3 regions of the Streptomyces sp. GbtcB6 genome follow, and region 2 is predicted to be linked to each of the others. Evidence: riboswitches for the same ligand, from Rfam matches in the RefSeq annotation. Region 2 holds a riboswitch; each other region holds the start of a gene.
The links. A riboswitch is a leader RNA that binds a small molecule or an ion and turns the genes downstream of it on or off. The one in region 2 is predicted to bind cyclic di-AMP.
Positions count from the first base shown of each region.

Region 1 (3,236 bases), on a different contig from region 2:
GCCGCCGCGCGGGGTGGCGAACAGGTCGTCCGGGGAGCGGACGTCGGTGGCGTTCCAGAAGTTGTTGAGGTCCGAGACACGGTCGTTGGCACCGCCCGCCGACACCGGTGTGGCGGTGTACTCCAGGACGTACGGCCCGTCGAGCCGCCGTCGGAACCATACGGTCGCACCGGCGGGCACGTCGACGTCCAGGGTCCCGTCCGCCGCGGTGACCGTGCCGCCCTGCTCCAGTTCCACGAACCACTGACCGAGGCCGTGGCGGAAGTCGTCGCGGGCGAGCAGCCGGCGCTGCCGGGGTACGGCGGTCGCGGGCGCGGCGGAGGCCAGGGCCGTGAGGGCGGCTCCGGCGGCCAGGGCTCCGAAGGCTCGGCGGGTGGTCGTCATGCGGCGGTTTCCTTCCGGCGGGGCGGCAGTGGCGGGAATCGCTGACAGAAAGCGCTTGCATCAACGGGGGTTCACTGTGCCGCCGTCCGCCGCCCGTGTCGATGCCCTGAGCACCCCCGCCACGAGAAGGAAACACGGAAGGCCGGACCCGGGGATCGGGGGTCCGGCCTTCTGAGTGCGTGTCAGACCAGTGCGGGCGCCGGGTCAGCCGACGGCGAGGCCCTTCGAGCGGAGGTAGGCGACCGGGTCCACGTCCGAGCCGTAGTCGGGGGTGGTCCGGATCTCGAAGTGGAGGTGCGGGCCGGTGACGTTGCCGGTGGCGCCGGAGAGGCCGATCTGCTGGCCCGCGGTCACGGTCTGGCCGACCGAGACGGAGAGGGCGGAGAGGTGGCCGTACTGCGCGTAGTAGCCGTCGGCGAGCCGGATGACGACCTGGTTGCCGTAGGCGCCGCCCCAGCCTGCCGTGACGACCGTGCCCGCGCCGACGGCCTTGACCGGGGTGCCGGTCGGGACGACGAAGTCGACGCCCGTGTGGTAGCCGCTGGACCACATACCGCCGGCGACGTGGTAGCCGGTGCCGACGGTGGCACCGGTGACCGGAAGGGTGAAGCCGGACGCGGTCGCCGCCGAGCCGGCCGAACCGTCCGAGGAAGCGGCCGGGGACGAGGTGGACGACTGCGGGTTCGACGGCGTCCCGGAACGGGAGCCGGAGTCCGCGCCGTCCGTCGTCGCGGCGTGACGGCCGCCGAGCGTGAGCCTGAGGCCGGGGTGGATCAGCGAGGGGTTGTCGCCGACGGCCTCCCGGTTGTCGGCGTAGAGCCGGTGCCAGCCGCCGCGGACGCTGTGCTCGCGGGCGATCTTCGAGAGATAGTCGCCGGGCACCACGGTGTAGACGCGGTGCGCGGAATGCGTGGCGGAATTCCTCGCGGCCGCCTTGTTCACCGCGGTCTTCTCGACCTTCGGAAGCGACTGCGTGGCCTTTTCGGAAACGGACTGCGAGGTGGCAGCGTGGGCGCCGGTGGCCCCCATGAGCGGCAGAGCCAGCGCGGCGCCACCGGTTCCGGCGACGGCCATCGAGCGGGTGAAACGCTGGGACTTGGGGCGGCGGTGCTTACCCTTCGCGGGCATGGCGCATTCCTCTCCGACGCCTGCGAGGTGAGCTGTCGGGTTCGGGCTGGAGCTGCCCGGCCACGCACCGTCGCGCGACTACACCCCTAGCCGTCCCGGGAACCGGAACAGGCGGTCTTACCTGGTGGGTCCCCCGCTCCTGCCGGGCACGGGTGAGTGTGTGTGGGGACTCCGGGCGGCGGCAGGATTCGGCGTTCCGTCCGGAAGTGTGGCGAACGTAAGCGAGTGAGACGCACGCGGACAAGCGGCCGGTTCCGCCTGTCCGAGTTTCACTTGATCCGTTACCGGAAATCCCGGTCACCGTCCGTAAATTCCGGCCTATTCGGTTTTCCAACCTTCTTGCAAAGCACCGGAATTACGTGAACATGACGCGCGACGGACGGTCACGAATATGACGCTCCTCACGCACGTCACGCCACGTCCCCTTATTCCAGAGCGAGTTGTAATGAAGGTGCTAATTCGGGCAGATGCATCAGATCCGACGGAGCCGGATGACCGACGCATCCAGGTCACCCTTCAGTCCGGTGTGCAGTCCGTGGTGCAACAGGACGGCACCCCGATACACTTCGCCCGTTTCGCGGCATTCGTAAGACGCCGTGGGGTCGAGACCCTGCAGCCGCACCGCCGGCGCCGGCTCGCCGTAGCTCTGGGCCTGCAGCCAGGCGAGGACGACGGTCTCGTCGCCGAGCGTGTACTGCACCGCGCTGAGCCCGCCGGTCGGCGGCCGCAGCCGGAACTGGTCGCCGCGCTGCACCAGGGGCCGGATCTCCTTGTAGAGCTCCACCCAACGGCCGGCCTCGGCGAGCTCCTCCTCGGTCCACTGCGAGAGGTCGCCGCCGACACCGAGCGCCCCGGCCATCGAGCTGACGAAACGGAAACGCAGACTGCTGACCCGGCCGTTGAGCTGGTGGTTCGGGCTGTCGGTGACCCAGGCGGACATCACCCGGGCGGGATGGATCTGGCTGAAGCCGTGCTGGATGGCGAGCCGGTCCAGCGGGTCGGTGTTGTCGGAGGTCCACACCTCGTCGGTGCGGCTCATGATGCCGAGGTCGATCCGCCCGCCACCGCCGGAGCAGGACTCGATGGCGACGCCCGGGTGGGCCGCGCGGAGCCGGTCGAGGAGGGCGTACAGCCCGCGGACGTGGTCGACCCACAGGCGCTGCGGGTAGGGCTCGCCGGGCCAGCCCGCATCGGTGAAGCAGCGGTTGAAGTCCCACTTGACGTAGTCGATCGGGGCGCTGGACAGCAGGGTGTCGAGCTGCCCCCAGAGGTACTCCTGGACGTCCTCGCGGGCCAGGTTGAGGACGAGCTGATTGCGCAGTTCCGTCCGCTTTCGCCCCTGCTGGTACTGCACCCAGTCGGGGTGGGCGCGGTACAGGTCGCTGTCCGCGTTCACCATCTCGGGCTCGACCCAGATGCCGAACTGCATGCCGAGGGCGTGCACGTAGTCGGCGAGGGGCTTGAGGCCCTTGGGGAAGCGGTCCGGGTTGGGCGTCCAGTCGCCGAGGCCGGCGCGGTCGCTGGTGCGGGCGCCGAACCAGCCGTCGTCGACCACGAACAGCTCCACGCCGATCGCGGCGGCCCGCCGGGCGAGGGTGGCCTGCTGCTCCTCGGAGATGTCGAAGGTGGTGGCCTCCCAGGAGTTGAACAGCACGGGCCGGTCCCGGTCGGCGTCCGGGATGATGTACGCCCGCTGGTAGGCGTGCCAGGCACGGCTCGCCCCG
Region 1 is NZ_JAGXJL010000021.1:36,968-40,203, forward strand. Features, by position in the region: gene KVT45_RS30980 (DUF6250 domain-containing protein) at 1-384, opposite strand, end outside; gene KVT45_RS30985 (LysM peptidoglycan-binding domain-containing M23 family metallopeptidase) at 589-1,512, opposite strand; cyclic di-AMP (ydaO/yuaA leader) riboswitch at 1,517-1,677, opposite strand; gene KVT45_RS30990 (alpha-galactosidase) at 1,985-3,236, opposite strand, start outside.
Region 1: another riboswitch for cyclic di-AMP. It lies ahead of KVT45_RS30985 (LysM peptidoglycan-binding domain-containing M23 family metallopeptidase); the one in region 2 lies ahead of KVT45_RS19060 (transglycosylase SLT domain-containing protein).

Region 2 (3,236 bases):
GCCTCGCCCGGGTCCTCGGGGCGTCTTTCGGCCTCGTACCGGCTCTCCGTGTTGTAGCCGATCGCCACATATGGTCTGCGGTCGTCGTCGTCCACCCGCCAGATACGGAACGACAACGCGTAGATCTCCGGCCGCAGTTCCTCCCGGAAGCGCTCCAGCACCCCGGTCGCCGCCGCCAGCAGATACGCCCGGAAGTCCCCCCGCCCGTCCGTCACGACCAGCACCCCCGTCGGATCAGTGAAACCGGCTCACCCGAAACGTAACGCCCGCCACTGACAACGGCCCCATCACGGAGGCGGCGGGCGCCACTTGAGGCCGAAACGCACAGTGAGTCCCAGGGGCGTACTGTCCGTATTCTCTGATCATGGTCGCACCCTCCCCGTACTCACTGATCGCCACCGACCTGGACGGCACGCTGCTGCGCGACGACGACACCCTGTCGGAACGGTCGCTCGCCGCGCTCGCGCGGGCGGGCCGGGCCGGTGCCCGGCACCTCGTGGTGACCGGCCGTCCCGCGCCGAGAGTGCGCCCGCTCCTCGACGACCTCGGCTGCACGGGACTCGCGGTCTGCGGCCAGGGCGCGCAGGTGTACGACGCCGGCGCGGACCGGCTGCTGTGGTCGGTCACCCTGGACCGGGAACTGGCGGAGACCGCGCTCGGCAAGATCGAGGCCGAGGTCGGCCAGGTGTACGCGGCGGTCGACCAGGACGGCGTGGACGGGCTCACGCTCATCGAGCCGGGCTATCTGATGCCCCACCCCACACTGCCCGCGCTGCGCGTCGCCCGGCGTGACGACCTGTGGTGCGCGCCCATCAGCAAGGTGCTGCTGCGCCACCACACCCTGTCCGACGACGAACTGGCGGCGACCGCCCGCTCGGTGGTCGGGTCGCTGGCGACGGTCACCATGTCGGGGCCGGGAACCGTCGAACTCCAGCCCTGCGGGGTGACCAAGGCGACCGGGCTCGCGCTGGCCGCCGGCCATCTGGGGCTGAGCCCCGCACAGGCCATCGCCTTCGGTGACATGCCCAACGACATCCCGATGTTCGAGTGGGCGGCCTACGGGGTGGCGATGGCCAACGCCCACCCCGAACTCAAGGCACTGGCCGACGAGATCACCACGTCGAACGAGGACGACGGCATCGCCGTCGTCCTCGAAAGACTCTTCGACTGACGTGGGACGTCGGTCAGTACGCGCCGTGGACGTTGTCCATCGAGCCGTACCGCGCGGCGGCGTAGTTGCAGGCGGCGGTGATGTTCGCGACCGGGTCGTAGATGTCGAACGACGTGCCGGCCACGTGGTAGGTCTTGAACGTCGGGTCGATGACCTGGAGCAGGCCCTTGGACGGGATGCCCTTGGCCGCGTTGGAGTCCCAGAGGTTGATGGCCCGCGGGTTGCCGGAGGACTCCCGCATGATGTTGCGGTAGATGCCGTTGTAGGTGCCCGGGATGCTCTTCTCCCTCATGATCGCGAGCGACTCGCGGATCCAGCCGTCGAGGTTGTTCGGGTACCCGGCGAGGGTGGTCGAGGCCGTCGAGGTGGAGGACCCGGCGGCGGAGGCGGCGGTCGCCCCGATGAGCGGGAGGGCGAGGACGGCGGCGCCGGTGCCGGCGACGACGAGCGTGCGGATGATGCGGTTACGGCGGGGAGTGCGGTGCTGAGCGGCAGCAAGCATGGCGTTGTTCCTCTCCGTCGCCTGCGAGGTGAGCTGTCGGGTTCGGGCCCGGGGAGTGCCCGGCCGCATCGCCCGAAGACGATGCGACTTCACCCCTGGCCGTTCCGGAACGACGTCTGTCTGGTGACGTCGGCCGCCCGGTCCGGCGACTTACCTGGGTCCCCCGCTCCTGCCGTGCGAATGAACTCGTCGATGGGTTACGACGGGCGGCGGCAGGATTCGGCGTCCGCCCGGCGAGCGGGAACGTATGCGAGGGCACATGTCCGGAACAAGTACCTGATTCACAGAACACACCGATTGACCTTGTGTTGAGGCGTATGGGGTACTTGATCCTTTGCAGCTGCCAACCCTCAACTGGCCCACGGGGAAAGGGAAGGAAGGGTCCCCTTATGGACCTCGCGTTGCCCAGTCCGCGTGACCTACTTCACGAATCCGCAATAACGGCAAATCAGACATGAGGGATTCTTGGAATCCCCCTATTTCCTGGTTCGACGGAAAACCCCCTCGCCCCCATTCGTGTGGATTGCCCAATCGGGGAGTGGCGGAGTGGGAGCTAATGTGGGTGATTTTTATGAGTAGTCCGAATTGTCCAATTAGGCGCCTGTCTGGCGCGCCCTCCGTCAACCTCGGAGCCCCCGGGTACGCGCGCGTGCCACTGACCGGCCCGGGGTGGGAAGTGGAGTGCGCACGCGAAGCAGGTCGTGCTGGGGGGCGTCGTTCCGTCGGTCAAGGGGGTGACGGTCGAGTGGGTGCCGATCGGGGGAACGCGGATCGAGGGAGTGCGGAGATCGCCGTGCGTGGTCGCGTGGAGGAGGGTGTACGGGCGTGCACCAGGTGCCGCCGTTCGTGCACCGGGTGCCCTCGGCGGCGTCGGCGCCGGCATCGGTGGCGTCGGCGGGTGGCGGAGGGGTACGCCCGGGCAGGTGATGCCGGCCAGGGGGTGGGGCCGTTTCCGGGCGGCAGTCGGGTGGGAGGTTTGCCGCCGGTGCGGGACACGACCTATGCCTTGGTTCGGGACAAGTGCCCGTACTTCCTGTTAAGTCAGTGGATGTCAGATCGTATCGGCTGATCAAAAACATAACGGTCGTGATCCGATAGCGCCCGGGGTGTAACCGTGGGCGCTATCGGTGATCGAAACCCGACCGGATACGCTGACTTGAGTGAGGGCAGCGACCTATCGACAAACCGCGTAATCGCCAGTAGACACCAGCAGACAGGAGACCCCTCGTGACCGTCGTCGGGCCGTTCGGGCTGAGCGTGCGGGACCAGGCTCTGGAAGCCGATGTCCAGGCCGGATTGACGGCTGTCGAGGAAGGCTTGCTAGAAGCCACCAAGAGCGAGGTCCCGTTCATCACGGAGGCCGCGCAGCACCTCGTGCGGGCCGGGGGCAAGCGGTTCCGCCCGCTGCTGGTGATGCTCGCCGCGCAGTTCGGCGACCCGTACGCGCCCGGTGTCGTGCCGTCGGCCGTCGTCGTCGAGCTCACCCACCTGGCCACGCTGTACCACGACGACGTCATGGACGAGGCGTCCGTACGGCGCGGTGTCGACAGCGCCAACACCCGC
Region 2 is NZ_JAGXJL010000010.1:162,816-166,051, forward strand. Features, by position in the region: gene KVT45_RS19050 (hypothetical protein) at 1-215, opposite strand, end outside; gene KVT45_RS19055 (HAD family hydrolase) at 365-1,171, shown strand; gene KVT45_RS19060 (transglycosylase SLT domain-containing protein) at 1,185-1,673, opposite strand; cyclic di-AMP (ydaO/yuaA leader) riboswitch at 1,679-1,875, opposite strand; gene KVT45_RS19065 (polyprenyl synthetase family protein) at 2,901-3,236, shown strand, end outside.

Region 3 (3,236 bases), on a different contig from region 2:
CCCCTCTCCGCCCTGCGCACCACCGTCCTCACGGGTCTGGCCGCGCTCCTCGCCACCTACGCCGTGCACGCGCGGTTCGCCGTGCTCCCGGACGCCGACGCCGTGACCGAGGTCGTCACCGTGGTCACCGTCGCCGTCCTCGCCGCCGGCATCAACCGGATCGTCCGCATCGGCGACCAGCGCCTCGCCTCGGCCCGTGAGGTCGCCGAGGCCGCCCAGCGGGCCGTCCTGCCGGAGCCGGCCGAGCGGATCGGCGGCTTCGAGATCGCCGCCCGCTACGAGGCGGCCCAGGAGGGCACCTTCATCGGCGGCGACCTGTACGCCGTCCAGGACACCCCGTACGGCGTGCGGCTGGTCGTCGGCGACGTCCGCGGCAAGGGCATGGGCGCGGTCGCCGCCGTCGCCGTGGTGATCGGCGCGTTCCGGGAGGCCGCCGAGCAGGAGGCCACGCTGGAGGCGGTGGCCGCGCGGCTGGAGCGGGCGCTGGCGCGCGAGGGCGTCCGGCGCGGCGGCATCGACGCCCACGAGGGGTTCACCACCGCCGTACTCGCCGAACTCCCGCACGGCGACGGCACGCTCCGGGTCGTCAACCGCGGTCATCCGCCGCCCCTGCTGCTGCACGGCGACGGCGAGGTGTGCCCGGTGCGGGCGCCGGAGTCCGCGCTGCCGCTCGGGATGGGCGAGCTGGGGGCGTGGCCCGACCGGGCGGCCGAGCACGCGTTCCCGAGCGGGGCCACGCTGCTGCTGCACACCGACGGCCTCTCCGAGGCCCGGGACGCGCACGGCCGGTTCTACGACCCCGAGCGGCGGCTGACCGGTCGTACCGTCACCGCCCCCGGCGCGCTGCTGGCCCGGCTCGCGGCCGAGGTGCGCCGGCACACGGGCGGCGGCATGACGGACGACATGGCGCTGCTCGCCGTACGACGGCCCTGAGCCGCCTGCCCTGTGCTATGTCACACATCGTGTTCGGACGGCCGCCCTCCGCATCACAACTGAGTCACCATCAAAACCTGTGTGACTCCTGAGCTGAGCAGCGAGCACAGCCAACTCGACCTTTTTTGACCGATAGTGGCAGTTAAGTCCAAGCTTTGAAAGCTTAATGATCAAGACGAACGGCTTGGAATCTGATAGCTGGGTCTATTAACGTTCGATAACGCAGCGCGGTCGTCCCAGCCGTCACCCGAGATGGCTCCGTGCGCACGCGCCGAATCCCGCAAGGGAACCGGGGAACCACCACCTTGGGGTGAATCGCACGGCTACCGCCGGGTAGGAAACGGCCGGTATACGCGCGTAGGAGACCTTCCCGCTCCGAACCCGTCAGCTAACCCGGTAGGCGACGGAAGGAAAGGAGTACGCCCGCGTGGCGTCCAACCGGCCTGCTCCGACAGCCCCGTTCGTGCCCAGCCAGCGTCAACCCGACACCTTCGGCTACGGCAGCTACCGCACCGACGAGGGCCCCTTCGAGGAGTGGAACCCCACCGAGGAGTCCCTCGCCTCGGCGCGCGGCCGGCACCGGGTCGCCAAGCAGCGCGGCGGCGGGCTCGCCCGCAGCTCCACGGTTCTCGGCGTCGGCGTCATCGCCGCCGTCGGCGCGGGCGGCATGGCCAGCGCCAACACCGGCAAGCCGCCGGTCTCCATCTCGCTGCCCGACCTGCCGACCTCCGTCGGCTCCCTGCTCGGCGAGGACGGCGGCCACCAGGCCACCCAGACCGCCCTCAGCAGCGTCACCACGACGACCGCCACCGACGCGGACTCCTCCTCGTCCGGCGCCGGTGAGACGCTGCGCAGCCGGATCATCGCCCAGGCCGCGCAGCAGCAGAACCAGCTCGACACCAAGGCCAGCGCCAAGGCCGTCGCCGCCGCCGACAAGGCGGCCGCCGACGCCGAGGCCAAGGCGGAGCAGGCGGCCGCCGCCAAGGCCGCCGACGCCAAGGAGAAGGCCGAGGCCTCCGCGAAGCAGAAGGCCGAGCAGGCCCGGCTCGCCGAGCTGGCCAAGCAGTACACGCTGCCCGTCGTGTCGTACACGATCACCGGTACCTTCGGCCAGGCCGGCTCCATGTGGGCCTCCGGCTACCACACCGGCCTCGACTTCGCCGCGCCCACCGGCACGCTGATCAAGGCCGTGCACAGCGGCACGGTCACCGAGGCGGGCTGGGCCGGCTCCTACGGCTACCGCACGATCATCACCCTCGACGACGGCACCGAGCTGTGGTTCTGCCACCAGTCCTCGATCGGCGTCAAGGTCGGCCAGAAGGTCTCCACCGGCGACGTCATCGGCCGCGTGGGCGCCACCGGCAACGTCACCGGCCCGCACCTCCACCTGGAGGTCCACCCGAACGGCCAGGCCACCGCCATCGACCCGATGACCTGGCTGCGCGGCAAGGGCCTCAACCCCTGACCCGGACCCCACCGACCGGTCTCCGGCGGCCCTGACGGCAACCCCCGACGTCAGGGCCTTCGGTGCGCCCCGCCCCGGGCCGGCGGCGCGCCTCGTACCGTGCGCCTTTACAAGAACTTCGTGTTGCGCCGAGATGGGGCGCCCGGCGACGCGTGTTGAAGTGAGACATGAGTGCTTCTTCCGCTTCCCCCTCCCTCCGTAAGCTCGGCGCCTCCGACCTGGAGGTCTTCCCGCTCGCCCTCGGCGGCAACGTCTTCGGCTGGACCGCCGACGAGGCCACCTCCTTCGCCGTCCTCGACGCCTACGCCGCCGCGGGCGGAAACTTCGTCGACACCGCCGACTCGTACACGGCGTGGATCGAGGGCAACAAGGGCGGCGAGTCCGAGACGATCATCGGCAAGTGGGTCAAGGCGCGCGGCAACCGCGACGACGTCGTCATCGCGACGAAGGTCAGCCAGCACCCCGAGTACCTCGGCCTGTCCGCCGCCAACATCAAGGCCGCCGCCGACGCGTCCCTGCGCCGTCTGGACACCGACCACATCGACCTCTACTACACGCACTTCGACCAGCCCGAGATCCCGGTCGAGGAGATCATCGGCGCGCTGGACGAGCTGGTGCGGGCGGGCAAGGTCCGGCACATCGCCGCGTCCAACATCACCGCTGAGCGCCTCCAGGAGTCCCTGGACTTCTCCGACCGCGAGGGCTTCGCCCGGTACGTCGCCCTCCAGCCCCACTACAACCTGGTCTCCCGCGACACCTACGAGGGCCCCCTCCAGGACCTGGCCTCCCGCACCGGCCTCGCGGCCGTCCCCTACTTCGCCCTGGCCGCCGGCTTCCT
Region 3 is NZ_JAGXJL010000004.1:495,505-498,740, forward strand. Features, by position in the region: gene KVT45_RS10200 (PP2C family protein-serine/threonine phosphatase) at 1-933, shown strand, start outside; cyclic di-AMP (ydaO/yuaA leader) riboswitch at 1,193-1,353, shown strand; gene KVT45_RS10205 (M23 family metallopeptidase) at 1,361-2,398, shown strand; gene KVT45_RS10210 (aldo/keto reductase) at 2,566-3,236, shown strand, end outside.
Region 3: another riboswitch for cyclic di-AMP. It lies ahead of KVT45_RS10205 (M23 family metallopeptidase); the one in region 2 lies ahead of KVT45_RS19060 (transglycosylase SLT domain-containing protein).